DNA from 3 places in the Sodalis praecaptivus genome. Region 2 is predicted to be linked to each of the others. Evidence: predicted binding sites of a transcription regulator. Region 2 holds the regulator's gene; each other region holds the start of a gene.

Region 1 (6,276 bases), 1.4 Mb from region 2:
CGTGAACCGTGAACCGTGAACCGTGAACCGTGAACCGTAAACGGTGCGGGGCATACCGTCGCGCAGGCCGGGAAGCGCCCAGTGGGGCGCCTCCCGGGTTCTCAGGCCGCGAGAGGTTTTAGCTCCAGGCGCTGGATTTTGCCGACGATAAACAAATAGCTAACGATAACCATCAAACCGTTGGCGGCGACATAAATCAGCGCGCCGTCAAACGAGCCGGTACGCTGTAGAATGTAGCCAATCACGATGGGTGTGGTAATGGCGCCGATTTGGGTCACCAAATTCAAAACCCCGCCGCTGAGGCCGACAATCTGCTTTGGTGCGGTGTCGGCGTTCACCGTCCAGCCGAGTGCGCCGATGCCCTTGCCGAAGAACGCCAGGCTCATGGCCGCCACCACCACCACATCGGAGGTGGTGTAATTGCAGATAACCATACTGGTGCATAACAGCATGCCGACGATGATGGGCGTTTTGCGCGCCACCGACAGCGAATAACCGCGGTTGAGCAGATAGTCGGAAAACACGCCGCCCAGCACTCCGCCGATACAGCCGCAAACCGCCGGCAGCGCCGCGACGAAACCCGCCTCCAGAATCGACATGCCGCGTCCCTTAACCAAATAAATGGGAAACCAGGACAAGAAGAACCAGGTAATCGCATTAACGCAATAATTGGCCAGATAAATGCCCAACAGCATACGGCTGGACAGCAACTGTTTGATATAGCCCAACTGCGGCGCGCGATCCGCCTTGGGACCCGCCGCGGCGTCCATCTCCACCAGCGCGCCGCCCGCGCGCAGATACTCCAGTTCGCTTTGGCTCACCCGCGGATGGTTCAGTGGACTGTACATGGTTTTCACCCATACCGCCGACAGCACAATCCCCACCACGCCCATCACGATAAACACATATTCCCAGCTGACCTCTTGGGTGATCCAGCCCAAGAGCGGGTTGAACACCACCAGCGCGGCATATTGCGAGATGTTGAATATCGCCGAGGCGGTACCGCGTTCCCGCACCGGAAACCAGGCGGAAACGATGCGGCTGTTGGCCGGCATGACCGGCGCTTCGGCAAAACCCACCATGAAGCGCAATATGAACAGCATCATGGCGGCATTGGCGAAGAAATGGACAAAGCCCTGGCAGAAGGTAAATACCGACCAGATCAAGATGGCGCAACCGTAGACTTTTTTAGATCCGAACTTATCCAGCAACCAGCCGCCCGGCAGCTGAGCGAGGGTATACGCCCAGCCGAAGGCTGAGAAGATATAGCCCATTTGCAGCGGATCCAGACCCAAATCTCGCGCCACATGCGGGCCGGCGATGGACAGGGTGGACCGGTCGGCGTAGTTGACGGTGCTGATGATGAATAACACCGCCAGGATCCAAAAACGCGAGCGTGTTTTATGCGCGCTGGCGTCTATCACCGTGTTATCCATGGTAGACGCCTCCCGGTCGTGAGCCCGCAGGGGAGGCCGTGCGGCGAGTCAAAACCCGCTGTCCGCAGCGGACGGTGTACATGACGATCCATTGGCTGAATAGCTGCATAGTGGTGTCCTGAACGGTAGGGAAGTAAGAATGAACGTTTTTTAATCTAAATAGCGGTTCAGCAGCAGTATAAGAGTTAATGTCCCGGCAGACATTGGGCTTATGACTGAATGCGGGGGCGGATGCGCGGACTTTTTACAGCAAAGCGCTAAAGGGAAGTGATGCCGATCACTTATCGCCACGGCCTCAGGGATAATTAAAAAGAGGTTTCATTTTTGGCCTTAGACGTTTGGCGGCGGCCGGTTTGTGAACTCGCCCCTGTCGCCTTAGGCATCCGCTGCAATCCGTCGCCGCTCTTGGCCTTTTTTATTGTGATGATGCCCAATGAAAAGGGCGCGATAATGTCCTTATACTGAGGTATCAATTGCTTAAACCCTGGGCTTCCCCGCGTCCGGCGGAGGGGCGACAGCGTTTTTTCGTATGAGGAAGAGTCAATGGCCAATACCCAAAGCGGTCCCGTGATTACCGAGATGAAAGTGATCCCGGTCGCGGGACATGACAGCATGCTGCTGAATATCGGCGGCGCGCACAGCGCCTGGTTTACCCGCAATCTCGTGGTGCTTAAGGACAGCGCCGGCCATACCGGCGTCGGCGAAGCCCCGGGCGGCGAAGTCATCTTAAAAACGCTGCAAGAGGCGACACCGCTGGTGGTCGGCACCGAAGTGGCGCGGATGAACCGGCTGGTGCAACAGGTGCATTTGGGTAATCAATCTTCTGACTTCGACGCCTTCGGCGGCGGCGCCTGGACGTTTGAACTGCGGGTTAACGCGGTGGCGGCGCTGGAGGCGGCGCTGCTGGACTTGCTGGGGCAGTGCCTCGGCGTGCCGGTGGTGGAGCTGCTCGGTCCGGGCAAGCAGCGCGACGCGGTGACGGTGCTGGGCTATCTGTTTTATGTCGGCGATCGCGAGCGTACCGATCTCCCCTATCAACGCGGCGAACAGGGCGGCCATGACTGGTATCACTTACGCCATCAAAAAGCCATGGATAGCGCGGCGGTGGTGCGGCTGGCGGAAGCGGCGCAGGATCGCTACGGCTTTAAGGACTTCAAGCTGAAGGGCGGCGTTTTCCCCGGCGAGCAGGAAATCGAGGCGGTAACGGCGCTGGCGAAGCGTTTCCCCGACGCCCGTATCACGGTCGATCCCAACGGCGCCTGGCTGTTGGATGAAGCCATTCGGCTGTGTAAAGGAATGCAGGGGATCTTGAGTTACGCTGAAGATCCGTGCGGGGCCGAGCAGGGCTATTCCGGCCGTGAAGTGATGGCCGAATTCCGCCGCGCCACCGGTCTACCGGTGGCGACCAATATGATTGCCACCAACTGGCGCGAAATGAACCATGCGGTCATGTTGCAAGCGGTGGATATTCCGCTGGCCGACCCGCATTTCTGGACAATGCACGGCGCGGTGCGCGTCGCGCAGTTGTGTGACGACTGGGGCCTGACCTGGGGTTGCCACTCCAATAATCATTTCGATATTTCGCTGGCGATGTTTACCCACGTCGGTGCGGCGGCGCCGGGCAAACCCACCGCGATTGACACCCACTGGATCTGGCAAGAGGGTAATCAGCGTCTGACCAAAGCGCCGCTGCAAATCCATCAAGGACAAATCGCGGTGCCGGAACAGCCCGGCCTTGGCGTCGAGCTGGATTGGGCGCAGGTGGAACAGGCTCATGCCCTGTATAAAAGCCTGCCGGGCGGGGCGCGTAATGACGCCACCGCGATGCGCTATTTGGTGCCGGAGTGGCAATTTGATCGCAAACGCCCGGCTTTCGGCCGCGGCTGAACCGCGGATTGGCAAAGGACAAGATGATGACGCACAGTGACACGCCGGTGGTACGCGGTATGCAGGTCATACCGGTGGCCGGCCAGGATAGTATGTTGATGAACCTCAGCGGCGCCCATGCGCCGTTTTTTACCCGCAATATCGTGTTGCTGGAAGACAGCGCGGGTCAGCGCGGCGTGGGCGAGGTGCCGGGCGGCGAGGCCATCCGCCAAACGCTGGAGGATGCCCGCCCGCTGGTGCTGGGTAAACCGCTGGGCGAATACCTGAATGTGCTGAAGAGCGTGCGCACGCAGTTCGCCGGCCGGGATGCCGCCGGCCGTGGCCCGCAGACCTTCGATCTGCGCACCACTATCCATGTGGTAACCGGCATCGAGGCGGCGATGTTGGATCTGCTCGGCAAGCATTTGGGCGTCAATGTCGCCTCGTTGTTGGGTGAAGGCCAGCAGCGGGATCGGGTGGACATGCTGGGTTATCTGTTTTATATCGGCGATCGCCATAAAACCGGCCTGCCATATCAGAGCCAGCCCGATGCGTCGTGCGATTGGTACCGCCTGCGCCATGAGCCGGCCATGACCCCTGAGGCCATCGTTCAGTTGGCGCAAGCGGCGCGGGAGAAGTACGGTTTCAACGATTTTAAATTAAAAGGCGGCGTGTTCGCGGGAGAGGAAGAAGCGCAGGCGGTGACCGCGCTGGCGCGCCATTTCCCGGACGCGCGTATCACCCTTGATCCCAACGGCGCCTGGTCGCTGCGCGAGGCCATCGAGCTCGGTAAATCCCTGCGCCACGTGCTGGCCTACGCCGAGGATCCCTGCGGCGCCGAACAGGGTTTTTCCGGCCGCGAAGTGATGGCCGAATTCCGCCGCGCCACCGGTCTGCCGACCGCCACCAATATGATAGCCACCGACTGGCGGCAAATGTGTCATGCCATCGCGCTACAGGCGGTGGATATTCCGCTGGCGGATCCGCATTTCTGGACAATGCAGGGCGCCGTTCGGGTTGCCCAGCTTTGCCATGCGGCCGGATTGACGTGGGGATCGCATTCCAATAATCATTTTGATATTTCGCTGGCGATGTTTACCCATGTGGCCGCCGCCGCGCCGGGTAACATTACCGCCATCGACACCCACTGGATCTGGCAGGAAGGCAATCAGCGCCTGACCAAGACGCCGCTGGTGATTAGCGGCGGCAAGGTGACGGTGCCGTCGACCCCGGGGCTCGGCGTCGAGGTGGATAGTGATCGGATCATGCAGGCCCATGCGCTATACCGCCGCCATGGATTGGGGGCGCGTGACGATGCCGCCGGGATGCAGGCGCTGATCCCCGGCTGGAGATTTGACGCAAAACGTCCCTGTATGGTGCGCTAAACGCCCGGCGCCGCCAGGCGCAGTGCTCCCTGTCAAGTGCCGAACACTCCCTCCTCTCTGAACAGGGGAAGGGGGAGGGGAAGAGATTGTTTTCGCCATCAGCCCTATTGTTCTCATCCAGCGTTGGGTGATTCAGGGGCTCATGAGGTCGCTTACCGTCGGCCTCATTCATTCCCCCCTGCGGTGCAGAATCGTCGTCCCGCCGAACATCAACTGCTGCGCCATCGGACGGCCCATGAACCGCGCCGGGAAGATCGGCGCCAAGGCGCTGGCTTTTTCTAAGCGGTCGCATTGATGCTCAGTGAAGACCACGGACAGGGCTTTAAAGTTGTCTTCGGCTTGCTCCAGCGTGCGCGCCCCCACAATTGGCGCGACCACGGCCGGATTGAGCAGCGTCCACGCCAGCGCCACCTGCGAGCGCGAGGCCCCCAGTTCATCGGCGATTTCGCCCACGACATCGGCGATATCCAGCGCCTGCGCGTTGAGGTGCCCGGTTGAGGCAATGATCCCTTTACGGGTGGGTGATACCTCGGCGACGTTCTCCTCCGACAGATCGGCGCGACGGTATTTGCCGGTCAAGATACCCCCGCCGAGCGGAGACCAGGGTAGTACACCCAGACCCAGCGCCTGCGCCATCGGCAATAGCTCGTGCTCAACCGATCGCTCGACCAGGCTGTATTCTACCTGTAGCGCGACGAAAGGAGACCAGCCGCGCAGGTCGGCCAGGGTTTGCATCTGTGAGATGCGCCAAGCGGGTGTATTGCAGATGGCGACATAGAGGATTTTCCCCGCCCGCACCATGTCATCAAGCGCACGCATTACCTCTTCGGGCGTTGTGGTAAAGTCCCAGGCATGCACGTGCAGCAGGTCGATGCGATCCGTGTCGAGTTGGCGCAAACTGTCCTCCACCGAGCGGACGAGATTATAGCGATGGTTACCGCCCGAATTGGGATTGCCCTGCTCGCGAGCCATGGTGAACTTGGTTGACAGGACCAGACGCTCTCGCTTGTCCTTGATCATCCCGGCGAGGATTTTCTCGGCGCTGCCGTTCGTATAGTTGACCGCGGTGTCAATGAAATTGCCGCCGCAGTCAACATAGGCATCAAAGATGCGCTTTGCCTCGCCCTCGTCGCTGCCCCAGCCCCATTCGGTGCCGAAGGTCATCGTCCCGAGCGCAAGCGGTGAAACGCGAAGGCCGGATCGTCCGAGCAGACGGTAGTGGTCTAGAGAGCTTGATGTGGTCATGTAGCGCTATCCTCTGGTGTAAGTGCAGTGGGTTATCCACGGCACTATCTTGATGCAGCGCGCTTTGGCAGAGGTAGCCTGCTTGTCCTATTGATTTGCCCGATCGTCCGGTGTTTGCACGGCGGGTTTTGCCTTTTGCGATGGCTGCTGTAGCATAAAAGCAATGAACAGACTTGATAGGTTGGTTGATCTCATCGGTCGCCATGCGTCGGCAGATGGCACGTATACGAGCGCCATTCCGGGGGTAAAACTGCATCGCAGTTCTTCTCCCACCGTGCCAATGCCGGTGATCTATGGCCCGACACTCTGCTTGGTTGCCCAAGGGACGAAGCAAGCCTCCCTCG
Region 2 (6,276 bases):
TTCAGCGCCCGCGCACGCAGGATGACGATACACAAGCGTCCCCCGCCGGCGTCAATACGGCGCAGACGCGCAAAGATCAGAAACGGCGCGAGGCGGAATTTCGTAAAGAGACCCAGCCGCTGCGTCAGGCCATCGGCCGCTATGAACAGCAGTTGGCTACGCTTGAAGCGGAGCTGGCCGAGGTGGAAGGCCGGCTGGGGGATAGCGCGCTGTACGAAAGCGCCCGCAAAAGCGAACTGAGTGACTGTCTGCAGCGGCAAGGGAAACTGAAATCGGCGCTGGAGGAAGCGGAGCTGGGCTGGCTGGAAGCCCAGGAACAGTTGGAGACGCTGTCGCAGGCGTTTAGCGCGGAATAGTTGCGCTCAGCGTCACACCAGCATTGCGCAGACCGCGGGCGACATCAACGTCGCCACGGGCTGAGCGCCAAAACAGTAGTCTGCGGACCGCGGGCAGCGTCAACGTCGCCACGGGCTGAGCGCGCTCAGCGCCAAATCAGCAATACGCAAGCCGCGGTCAGCAGTCCCATGGCCAGATTGAAAAGCGTCCAGGCCCGCCGCCCTTTCAGCAGCCGGCCGATCACCGTACCAAACACGAGCCAGATGGCGCCCGAGACGATATTGACGGCGGCGATGCCGATGCTTATCGCGATCACCGACCCCGCATACGCCTCCCCGGCCAGGCTAAAGCTGGCCACCGCGCCGAGGGCCATCAACCACGCTTTCGGATTGAGAAATTGTAGCAGCCCGCCTTGATAAAATGGCACCGGCCGCGGCGGCGCCGAGTCGGTATCGAGCTTTTCATAAACGGCGGTGGCAATTTTCCACGAAAGCCACAGCAGATAGAGGCTGCCGGCGACTTTTAGCGTAAAATGCAGGGCGGGATAAAGGGTGATGAGACTGCCGACGCCGCAAGCCACCAGCAGCAGCATGCACTGCATGCCGAGCATAATGCCGAGCATCAGCGGCATGGAACGCCAAAAGCCGAAATGGGCGGCCGAGGCGGTGAGCAACATATTATTAGGACCGGGAGTAATAGCGGCGACCCAGAGAAAACCCAACATCGATAAAAACAGACCCAGCTCCATATATCCCGCACTATTGCTCCCGACGATGACGTTTATGAAATTAACAGTGCGATGCCGATTCGACAAGCGAATTGTCGGTGAAATTTCGTCACGCTGTCGCCCCGACCACCACTGGAGAAATGCCGAGAATGATCATTCCCTGGGAGCAGATCGATCCCGCCACGTTATATAATTTGATCGAATCGTTTGTGCTGCGCGAGGGCACGGATTATGGCGAGCGGGAACAAAGCCTGCAACAAAAGGTAGCGGATGTGTTACGCCAGGTGCAGTCCGGCGAAGCGGTGCTGGTGTGGTCGGAGCTGCACGAAAGCATTAACATCATGCCGCGCGGTCAGTTCCGCCCCGATTAGCGACGGCGATGCGGCTCTTCCCCGCCGCCGCCGCGCCCGGCCGTGCGTCCGCATGGCGGAAACGAGCAAGCCTCGCGGTGGCCCTGCGGCGCCAAACGTGATAACAATAACCTTCGGCCGCCCGCACGTCATCTGACAGAGGTTATCAACACTATTAAGGTCTCATCATGTCAGCACAACATCCAATTATTGCGGTTACCGGCTCCAGCGGCGCCGGGACCACGACCACCAGCCTGGCTTTTCGCAAAATCTTTCAACAGTTGAACATTCGCGCCGCGGAGTTGGAAGGCGATAGCTTTCACCACTTCACCCGGCCGGAAATGGATTTAGCCATTCGTAAAGCGCGCGATTTAGGTCGGCACGTGAGTTATTTCGGCCCGGATGCGAATAACTTCGATCTTCTGGAAAGAACATTTTATCACTATGGGGAAAGCGGACGCGGGCAGGCGCGCAAATATTTGCATACCTACGACGAAGCGGTTCCTTATAATCAGGTCCCCGGCACCTTTACCCCCTGGCAGCCCCTGCCGGAGCCTACCGACGTCCTATTCTACGAGGGGCTGCACGGCGGCGTTGTGACCGAGCATAATGACGTTGCGCGGCACGTGGATTTGCTGGTGGGGGTGGTGCCGATAGTCAATCTGGAGTGGATCCAGAAATTGGTGCGCGATACCAACGAGCGGGGCCACTCCCGCGAAGCGGTCATGGATTCCGTGGTGCGATCCATGGAAGATTATATCAATTTTATCACGCCGCAATTTTCCCGTACCCATATCAACTTCCAGCGGGTGCCGACGGTGGACACCTCCAATCCGTTCGCCGCCAAAGCGATCCCGTCGCTGGACGAAAGCTTTGTGGTTATTCACTTCCGCGGCCTGGACGCCATGGATTTTCCCTATTTACTGGCGATGCTGCAGGGATCTTTTATTTCCAATATCAATACGCTGGTGGTGCCGGGCGGCAAAATGGGTCTGGCGATGGAATTGATCATGGCGCCGCTGGTCAAGCAATTGCTGGAAGGGAAACCGATTCGCTAAGCGGCTTGACGCGGGCGCCGCGCGCGGGAACGACGCGCGGCGCCAATCGGGTGGGGCATGATGCGGCTTAGCGCTGCGCCCCGACAGTCAAGCGCGCCCCGCGCGCTCAGTCGAGGTGACGTACCTCAAAGCTGTGGGTAATATTGGCGGCTTTCCCCAGCATCAGCGAGACCGAACAATACTTTTCCGCCGACAGCGCGACCGCGCGCTCGACGATCTTATCCGTCAAATCGCGGCCGGTGACGATAAAATGCAGATTGATTTGGGTAAACAGACGCGGCGCTTCCTCGCGGCGCGTTGAGGTTAACTTGACCTCACAGTCGCGCACATCGGCGCGGCCCTTTTGCAGAATCGAAACCACGTCAATAGCGCTACAGCCGCCGGCGGACATAAGCAGCATTTCCATTGGGCTTGGGGCCTTTTCGCCGCTGTTGCCATCCATGATAATCTGGTGGCCCGAGGCGGATTCGCCGATAAAAGACAGCCCTTCCACCCACTTTACTCGCGCTTGCATATCGTTAACTCCTGATAATATTCTTTGTGAAAGACTACCTTTTTGCCGCCAAACTGGCAATGTAACCGCAGATGCATCATGCTGAAGCGAGACAACACAAGACAGTCTCTTAAAGCTATGCTAAAAAACAAGGCAGGATCGAACTCACCGACAGTGAAAGAGCAAGAGAGCGATCGAAACGTCACCAACATTGGACCCTGATAAGTTCCCTTGCGAGGTTCCGTTTATGAACGGAATGACATCATAATAACACCTTACCTTACAGGGAATACGCCGTTCCTAAACAGGGCGGCGATGACAAAAGAGGATAACAGCGAATGGTTCTCGGCAAACCGCAAACAGACCCGACTCTCGAATGGTTCCTGTCTCATTGCCATATTCATAAGTATCCATCGAAGAGTACGTTGATTCACCAGGGTGAAAAGGCAGAAACGCTCTACTATATCGTCAAAGGCTCCGTCGCAGTGCTTATCAAGGACGAAGAAGGCAAGGAGATGATCCTCTCCTACCTCAATCAGGGCGATTTTATCGGCGAACTGGGGTTGTTTGAAGAGGGGCAGGAGCGCAGCGCATGGGTGCGGGCGAAAACGGCCTGCGAAGTGGCTGAGATATCCTACAAGAAATTTCGCCAGTTGATTCAGGTCAATCCCGACATTCTGATGCGCCTGTCTTCACAAATGGCCAGCCGCCTGCAGGTGACCTCAGAGAAAGTCGGCAACCTGGCTTTCCTGGATGTGACCGGGCGTATCGCGCAAACGTTACTGAATTTAGCCAAGCAGCCGGACGCCATGACTCACCCGGACGGTATGCAAATAAAAATCACCCGGCAGGAAATCGGCCAAATAGTTGGCTGTTCACGGGAAACGGTCGGCCGTATTTTGAAAATGCTTGAGGATCAAAATCTCATCTCTGCCCACGGAAAAACCATTGTCGTTTACGGAACCCGCTAATCCCCTTTCACCACGGGCATGGTCAGGACGGCCATGCCTCTTTAGCTGACTTATGTGGCGCAGACTCATCTACCACCCCGAAGTAAATTATGCCCTGCGGCAGACCATTGTGCTTTGCCTGCCGGTCGCCATCGGACTGATGTTCGGCAGCCTGCAGCAAGGTCTGCTGTTCTCGCTGGTACCCGCCTGTTGCAACATCGCCGGGCTTGATCAGCTCCATAAACGTTTCTTTAAGCGGCTGGTGGTCGGCGGCTCGCTGTTCGCCCTGAGCAGTATTTTTATCCAGCTGCTGTTGGCGCACGGCGTGCCGCTGCCGTTTGTCATGCTGGGGTTGGCGCTGCTGTTCGGCGTCAGCGGCGAAATCAGCCCGCTACACGGCCGCTTGCTGCCGGCATCGCTAATTGCCGCGGTATTTACCCTGGGGCTGACCGGCAATGTGCCGCTTTGGCTGCCGCCGCTGCTCTATCTGGCGGGGACTGCCTGGTATGGGCTGTTTAACGCGCTGTGGTTCCGGCTATGGCAAGAGCAGCCGATGCGCGAGGCGCTCAGTCTGCTCTACCGCGAACTGGCGGATTATATCGAAGCGAAGTACAGTTTGCTGACTCAGCACACCGATCCGGACAGTGCGCTACCGCCGCTGTTCGCCCGCCAGCAAAAGGTCATCGACCAGATTGCCCAAGTGTATCAGCAGTTGCATATGCTCTCGGCCAACCATCTCAGCCAGTACAAAAGACTGTTGCGCGCCTTCCAGGTCGCGTTGGATTTGCAAGAGCATATCGCGGTGAGTCTGCATCAGCCGGATGAAGTGCAAAAGCTGGTGCAGCAAAGCCACGCCGAGGCGGTGTTGCGCTACAACGCGCGTATCGTCGCCGCCCGGCTGCGCGTCCTGGCGGACGATATTCTCTATCACCGCCAACCTGACCGGTTTGCCGCGGATGCCGGCCTGTCGGCGCTGGAAAAAATTGCCCGCCACCATCCGGATAATCCGGTAGGCCAGTTCTGCTATTTCCATTTCAGCCGCATCTATCGCCTGTTGCGTTCCCAGCGCCCCCTCTATCGTCGCGATGTGATGGCGGATAATCAGCAGCGGTTGCCGTTCTGGCCGGCGCTGCGCAGTTATTGCTCCTTGAAATCGATGGCGCTGCGCAACGCCGCCCGCCTGGGCCTCATGCTGGCGATCGGCAGCAGTTTGGGCCTGGTGTTCAATCTGCCGAAACCTTACTGGATCCTGATGACCATCATGTTTGTCAGTCAGAATGGTTACAACGCGACCCGGGTGCGTATACAACATCGGGCGCTGGGTACCCTGGCGGGGCTGGTGATTGCCGCGGGTACGCTGCAACTAAAGATGGGCGACGGCGTCATCCTGAGCGGCATGCTGGTGGTGACTCTGGCCGGCTATTTGGTACTGCGCAAAAATTACGGTCTGGCGATGACCGGTATGACGGTGGTGACGGTGTATACCCTGCAATTGTTGTCGTTGAACGGCGCGCATTTCCTGCTGCCGCGGCTGGTGGATACCTTGATTGGCTGTATGCTGGCCTTTGGCGGCACGCTGTGGCTGTGGCCGCAATGGCAGAGCGGGCTGTTGCGCAAAAACGCCCATCAGGCGCTGGAGCGGGATCAGGAAGCGTTGCGGCTGCTGTTGCAGCCCGACCCCGGCGCGCCCGCGCTGGCTTATGCCCGCATGCGGGTCAACCAAGCGCACAATGCCTTGTTCACCTCCCTAAGCCAGGCGATGCAGGAGCCGGGGTTTAATTCCCGCTATCTGAGCGATATGCGCTTATGGGTCACCCATAGTCAGTTCATTGTCGAACACATCAACGCCATGACGACGCTGGCGCGCGATCACTATATGCTGACCGATACCTTGGCCGCCGACTATCTGGCCTCCTGCGAGGTGGCGCTGCAAAGCTGTCAGCAACGGCTGGAATATGACGGCCCGAGCACCGAAAATCCGGGTATTTTCAACACTGATGGCCCGCAGGATCAGGCGGTGACGCTCATGGAACGTCACTTGCGGCGCATATTGTTCCATCTCGGCGTGATGCATACGATTTCGTCGGTGGCGTGGCCGCAGCGGCCGCAGCACGGTTTTTGGCTCGCGCGCCGTTTGCGCGATACGCCGCCAAACTAGCGCCGTGGCCGGTGAGAGGGCAAAACCGCCTCAGGCCGGCGCAACGACAGGCGTAGCGCAGACCGGCCGATAGCGATGGCGTCTTGGTAAACGTCCCTGATGCCGGGGTTGAAAGCGCAGCGCCGGACGCGTGAAAAACCGCCCGCGCAGAAAAGCGGCGGACGACAGGAACGCCGATGCGGACAATAGCAACACCGATGCGGA
Region 3 (6,276 bases), 1.8 Mb from region 2:
ACCTGTATATCCACCTGCGCCAGGCGGCTATCCAACCCGGTAAGATCGATATGTTGCAAGCGCCCCAAGGCGCCCCCACCGCGGGGCAAGATGTTGCCCGCTTCGTCATAAAAACGCACGCCCAGCGCTTGCGCCATACCCGCCCCGCCATCATTGGTCGCACTACCGCCAATGCCCAGAATGATTTTCTTAATGCCTTTATCCAAACAGGCGCGAATCAGTTCGCCGGTACCATAGGTCGTGGTAATAAGCGGGTTTTTTGAATCCCTATTGACCCATTGAATACCGCTGGCTGAGGCCATCTCAATCACGGCAATGTCGCCATTCCCCATAATGCCATAGCTGGCTTGGACCATTTCTCCCAAGGGTCCGGTTACGTTTAATGCATTAAGACGGCCGTTGGTGGCATCAATCAGCGACTGAGTGGTGCCTTCGCCGCCGTCAGCCATGGGAACATGAACAAAGTTCGCTTCTGGAAACACCTTACGCAGGCCTTTCTCCATTGCGGTGCATACTTCTTTCGCCGTCATACTTTCCTTAAAGGAGTCAGGCGCTAATACAAATGTCGCTTTCTTCATTGGGGTTGCCTTCTACTAGAGAATAAAGCCGTACAGCACGGTCGCGACCAGGGTCATGGTGCCGCCGACCATCGCTTCATAGGGCAGCAGGCCCATACGTTGTCTGATCGACATGTTCATACTCTGAGCCGTTACGTGGAAATAATTGCCTTGCGGCAAGGAGTCGATGACCGTCGCCCCGGTATGCACCATGACGGCTGAGGCGATGGGCGCAATGCCAATAGTGGCAATGGCGTGACCGAAGGTACCGGTCGCCAATATCGTTCCGGTTGACGTCGAGGCCGTGGCCGCCGCCATCAAAATGCCGGAGATGGGCGCCAGGAAAGTTCCGGAAATGCCCATGATATGAATAAGTTGTACTACCTGCGTGGAGAGATCGGACGCGGCAATCAAACCCGCAATCGCGCCAGCGCCGATAAGAATGAGCACGGTGGCGGTCATCTTCTCCAGCCCCGAGGCGGTATAAGCAATGACTTTGTGCTTTTGCCCCATGGTAATCAGCCCGACGATACCGGCGATCGGCAGGACATACATCGCGTCCAGTTTGAATGCCGTTAGAGCGCTTAGATGGAAAATAGAACCGATCGGATTGATCATCAGCAGGATAACGGCCACCGCGGGAGCGACGATGGCTTTGCCCAAGGTTGGATAGGTTTTTTCGTTTTTGGCACTTTGCGTACCGTAAGCGGCCGCCGCCTCATCGCTGCTTACTCTGAAGCCTTTATTTTTTAGCATGGAAGCAACGATAACCGTCATGATTAGACCAAATACCGCAGGAATAAAACCGGCAATCATCACGTCGCTTAAATTCAGATGGAAGCCATTCGCGGCGGCAATGGTGTTGGGATTAGGTGAAATAATATTGCCCGCTTTACCGCCACCGGAAAGCGCCAGTAATAACGCCAGTTTGGAAATGCCCATTTTATTACCCACCGACAGCGCAATGGGGGCAACAATTAATACGGCGACCGGGATAAATACCCCAACGGCGGTAATAATCATGGTGGCCAGCGCTAAGGCCAGAATGGCTTTGCTCTCTCCCATCTTCTTTACGATGGCCTGAGCGATGGTTTCCGCCGCGCCTGATTCCATCATCACCCCTGCCAGTACTCCTGCCGCCAGCACGCGAATTACCGTGCCCATAACACTCTGCGTGCCCGACGTTAGCAGACCGATGGTCTGTTCTAGATTGCCGCCACCGATGACAGCACCGAGAATAGCGCCGAGGAAGAGTGAATAAACGGGGTTAATTTTTTTTAAAATAAGCGCAATGGCAATAAAAAGACCGATTAATGCTCCGTACCATGCCAAGGGTTCTATGGTATGCATAATGAGACCTCTTATACTTTATACGTTATCGACAATAGAGTGCTAATGCAAAACCCATTCTGGCGGGATATGCACTTATCAATGAAGTTATAGTTACGTTGTGCTAATATTATTTTTTAAAAAAACTTAAAACCAATAATGATTTCCTTATTGCTAGCTTATTTGTATTGGGGAGTATTCTAAGACTTGTCGATAAAATAACCTATGTGCCCAAACACGAAAAACTGGGCAGTTGTACAGAAATTTTTGTGTTGCAGAACAATAGAGAGAGAGGTTTATCACACTGCGGGGGATGTGGGGCCTGTGCGCCAAACAGCAGGCGCAATACCGCTTCAGGGCGCGTTGCGCTCAGTCGGGGCTCACGCCGGTCTCCCGTTGGCCAGGGTGCAGGCGGAATCGTCGCTTCCAGTCAGCGCCTGCGCGGCGCGGCTCTCGGTTACCCGCCAAGGCGCCCCCGAGTCCCTAGCCACGCGGTTTGTTAATCACAGGCGACGGTCACGGTCATCGCCCCCTCATAGGTCCCCGCTGGCGTGGCAGAGGTTACCCCGGATAGGTGCAAAGCGTGCTCCGATTGCAAATCGCCGGTCCATTTGTACGCGGCGACATCGTAGTCGGTGTTGGTAACGTTATAAACTATGTGGCTATCGCCATTTTGCAGCCAACCGCCGTTAGTGTGTTTCAAGCTTGGTTCAAAAGTTAAGGTTCCTTCACCCTCAGCGCCTGAGGTTATATTGACGTCTTGAATGGTCCCCACTCGACTTATTTTCGGAAAATCGATGTGAGAAACCACATCCACCGCGCAGCTTGTAGGGGTAAGATCATACTCTATAGTGATGGGTTTGCGGCCTGTCGCGCCACCGGCATCGTCGGGTCTTATCAAGGTTGCGGTAACGCTTCCTTTCCACTCTCTAACGCCGGGACAGGCTAAAGGATCGACTGTCGCTGATAATTTTATTTTCCAATTGATATGTACTGTATCCGTGATTTCTATCGTTCCATCACCTTCAACAATACCGGCGACGCTATTGCTCTCAGTAATTGCCGATGTCTTTAAGATAAGACAAGCGTCTGTGGTCTCAGCCGTGTGGGTGACCTCAAATGAAGTAGGGTAAAACCAGGTTTCCAACGGTTGCGTATTTTCATAAACATGACCTGATAAACTGGATATTGTCGTCGCGAACCCGCTGCTCGGCGTCGCGATAAGCACAATGATAGACGCCATAGAAAGGAAAAGAGATTTGCTTTTTTGCATGACAGAGTACCTTGATTTTATTTTTGCATAATTATTGCGGGGTCATAACAATCTCGTTCCTCACGAATTTCCGCCGGCGGGCGCAGGCCGGTGCCGCGGGCGCACCGCTTTGAGCGCTAGTCGCATGCCAGCGTCACTTGCAGCCTTCCGCTATAGGCCCCGGGCTGGGCCGTGGAGGGGATCTTATCCAGCTCGACGGCATAATCATCGCTCTGGTCACCCCGCCACCGGGCTTCAGCGGCCTGCCAGTCGGCAACGCTGGACGCTGAATTCACCACCCCATAGCTGAGGGTGTTGCCGTGGTCGTTCTGGAGAAGCCCGCCGTTGTCATCATGGGCATCGGGTGTAAAGGTGATATGGCCGTCGCCAACCGAGTTGGAGGTAATCTGTATTGGCGCTGCCGTTTGGCCTGTTCCCAGCGGGCCGAAGGTGGCGGTGGGATTGACGTCCACGGAGCAAACCGGCGCTGCGGGAAGTGTGGCATGGCCTATCGTAGAAAAACCATTCGCCGAGCTCCCCCAACCGTTATTATCCGATACCTGTAATTTCACCATCATCGACAGCGCTTTCCCCGTCAGATTTTGCAGAGAGCCGCTTACCGTAAACCCGGTGATCACCGGGTTGTCTCCTCCCGTTACGGACTGGCCGTCAAAGGCGGGCACGTCCACCCAATAACTGGGATTATCCCAGCATGCCCATTGATCTGCGTCCTGGCACAGGGGGAGCCTAACGCTGAACGAGCCCTGGTTGGTGGTGACGACTACGTTCGCGTATCCGCCGACCCCGGGGTTGCTGCCGTTTGGGATCAGCATCATACGCGTGAAGCCGGTGTGGCTGTCGGTGGTCGGGTAACCGCCCTTAGCCCACAGTTGTAAATCGGGTACGGGCACCTCCACTACCGCCGAAGCATCTATGGTCATGGCAAGACCGGGCTGGCAGCAGCAGATAATACCGATGGCCGCCGCCAGAAGATGTTTTGCCCGCCCGCCAGCGGGGTGTTGACCGATGCTATACATGCTCTTCACATCCCGTTTTGCAAATACTGCCTGATAATCCGCGCTGAGCGTGCATCAGAGCGGTCGGACCCATCCGTGCCGCTCTTGCGCGTTCACCACCGTGACCCTGGGCCGCCAACTCACTTCCCTGTGAGTGCTTGCCGTTGTCTTACTGGTATTCCAGGTTCAGCGTTACCGCCCCGTTGACCGCACCGGCCGACACCGCGTTGACGTCACCCACCGTGACCAACTGCGCGGTGAAGTCCAGGGGAATGTCGTTACCCCCCGTCAGGTCAAGGTTATACTCCACACCTTCCCCCCCCGGGACCAGCGTGGTTTTGGTATCGTCCCCGCCCATAATCTTCACGCCCACGCCCTTGGCGTCGGTCTCGGATGCGGCGTCGGTGACTTTGAAGGCGTCCGACCCTTCGGCGGCGGCCTCTGAGGTCGAGGTCACAATGACCTTGCTGGCGGAATCGCTGCACCCGGTCAGCTGCAACGAGAATGCTTTCTCCGGCGTCGTGCCCGCTTTCAGTTTATCGATGGCGACGTGGCCCAGGTCGACACCCTGTTGTTTGCTGCCACTCTCCAGCGTGCAGGTATTCGCTTCTACCGTGGCGGTGATATCGATTTGGGCCGTATCTGCGGCGTGCGCCAGGCCGGTGGTGGCCAGCAGTGAGCCGATAATCAGGCCCAGGGTGTTTTTACGTACAATCAATGACATGTTTCATTTCCTTTTATTAAGTTAGGTGCCCTGCACCCGGTTAGTTGGGTGCTAAGCACCCGGTTTAGAATGTGTGTCGGCGTAATGCCGTCTTCCCGTCTCACGCCATGTTGCTAGTGCATTCGACGATGTTGCTGGTGCATTCTCCTGAGTTGCTAGCGCGTGCATTGATGTTGCTGGTGCATTCTCCTGAGTTGCTGACGCGTGCCGATGCTGCCGGCGCGTTCGCCGATGCTTCCGGGCGTTCGCCGATGCTGCCGGCGCGTTCGTCGATGATGCCGGCGCGTTCGCCGACGATGCCGGCGCCGTATTACTCGCAGCGCGCCGCCATCTGTATCACCGGCGTCTGCGGGTTCGTTTCCGGAAGCCGGTAGTGCACCTTGCACTGCTGGTCCGGCTGCGCGCCCCATTGCGCAGTTAGCACCCCTGCATTCGGCAGGCCGGACAGATACACCTGTCCGTCGTCGCCGACGATGCCGCTGTTGTCGCCGCTGGACACCGTGGCGCCGAACGGCAGCGGCCGGCCGCCGCGCGTCAGCGTCAGCAGCGCCCGCGCCCCGCTGCGCGCCTTGAAGTTCGCTTTCACCAGCGCCCCGCGCGTCGGTACCACCCGGGTGACGGTGTTGTCGATTTCCGTGTAGTCATCCAGTTGGCTGCTGTCCAGCGCCACCCGGTTCTGGCGGTACACGCTGGCATAGGGCACCACCGTGTAGCCGCGCCAGTCGGTGCGTATCCCGTTGCCGTTTTCCACCGGCACCCCGGCGGCCCCCGGCGCGGCGACCAGCACATTGGTGTCGCCGAGCGGCTGTCCCAGCGTCAGGCCGCCGCCGTGCAGCACCGCGCCGCCCGCCGCGCCGTAGTTCACCTGGCGGTAGTTGCGGTTGTAGCTGTAGCCCGCGCTGGTATTACCGTAGGTGCCCTGGTAGTTCACGCTGGCGTTGCCGCTGCCGCCCGCGTCACGACCGTAGCCCTGCGCCACGCTCCAGCTCAGGTTATTCTCCGCCAGCGCCGTACCGCTCAGGCCGGTCTGCTGCGTCAACCTGCCGTCGGCGTCGCGGCCCATGCTGGCGGTGGCCCACAGCGGATGACGGCGGTCGGTGATGTCGCCGGGGGACAGCCAGGCGTCCAGCGGCACCGACAGCGACAGCCAGGTGGTCTGATCGGCATGCGGCTGGCCGTTGACCCGCGTATAGCTGTGCGACAGGGTGTAACTCACCTTCCCCACCGTGCCGCTGAAGCCCGCCTGCAGCGAATCGCTGGCGTCGGTCCCGCTCCAGTAGGTCTGATGCGTGCCGCTCAGATACAGCGATCCCAGACTGCCCAGGCGCTGCGAGATATTGACCTGCAAACGCTCGCGCTTGTTGTTGTACAGGTTGTAGTAGTCGGTATAAGGCCGTT

Evidence for each region. Region 2 encodes CRP, which controls carbon source genes, mostly activating them, when cyclic AMP is high. Its sites were predicted from a motif close to ATGTGANNNNNNTCACAT; they were not measured.
Region 1: SANT_RS16725 (enolase C-terminal domain-like protein) is a predicted target of CRP. The motif match lies at 1,702-1,719, and genes of this name have one in related genera.
Region 3: SANT_RS09905 (GntP family permease) is a predicted target of CRP. The motif match lies at 2,174-2,191, and genes of this name have one in related genera.

The regions. Positions count from the first base shown of each region.
Region 1 covers NZ_CP006569.1:3,739,163-3,745,438, reverse strand. Annotated here, with positions in the region: gene SANT_RS16730 (MFS transporter) at 102-1,436, opposite strand; gene SANT_RS16725 (enolase C-terminal domain-like protein) at 1,980-3,323, shown strand; gene gudD (glucarate dehydratase) at 3,347-4,687, shown strand; gene SANT_RS16715 (aldo/keto reductase) at 4,856-5,932, opposite strand; gene SANT_RS16710 (AraC family transcriptional regulator) at 6,096-6,276, shown strand, end outside.
Region 2 covers NZ_CP006569.1:455,421-461,696, reverse strand. Annotated here, with positions in the region: gene SANT_RS02055 (ABC transporter ATP-binding protein) at 1-356, shown strand, start outside; gene SANT_RS02050 (LysE family translocator) at 482-1,084, opposite strand; gene SANT_RS02045 (YheU family protein) at 1,213-1,434, shown strand; gene SANT_RS02040 (phosphoribulokinase) at 1,602-2,471, shown strand; gene SANT_RS02035 (OsmC family protein) at 2,578-2,985, opposite strand; gene crp (cAMP-activated global transcriptional regulator CRP) at 3,303-3,935, shown strand; gene SANT_RS02025 (YccS/YhfK family putative transporter) at 3,988-6,072, shown strand.
Region 3 covers NZ_CP006569.1:2,224,550-2,230,825, reverse strand. Annotated here, with positions in the region: gene SANT_RS09910 (glycerate kinase) at 1-578, opposite strand, end outside; gene SANT_RS09905 (GntP family permease) at 594-1,907, opposite strand; gene SANT_RS09900 (hypothetical protein) at 2,386-3,159, opposite strand; gene SANT_RS09895 (hypothetical protein) at 3,276-4,175, opposite strand; gene SANT_RS09890 (fimbrial protein) at 4,324-4,878, opposite strand; gene SANT_RS24075 (hypothetical protein) at 4,950-5,252, shown strand; gene SANT_RS09885 (fimbrial biogenesis usher protein) at 5,189-6,276, opposite strand, start outside.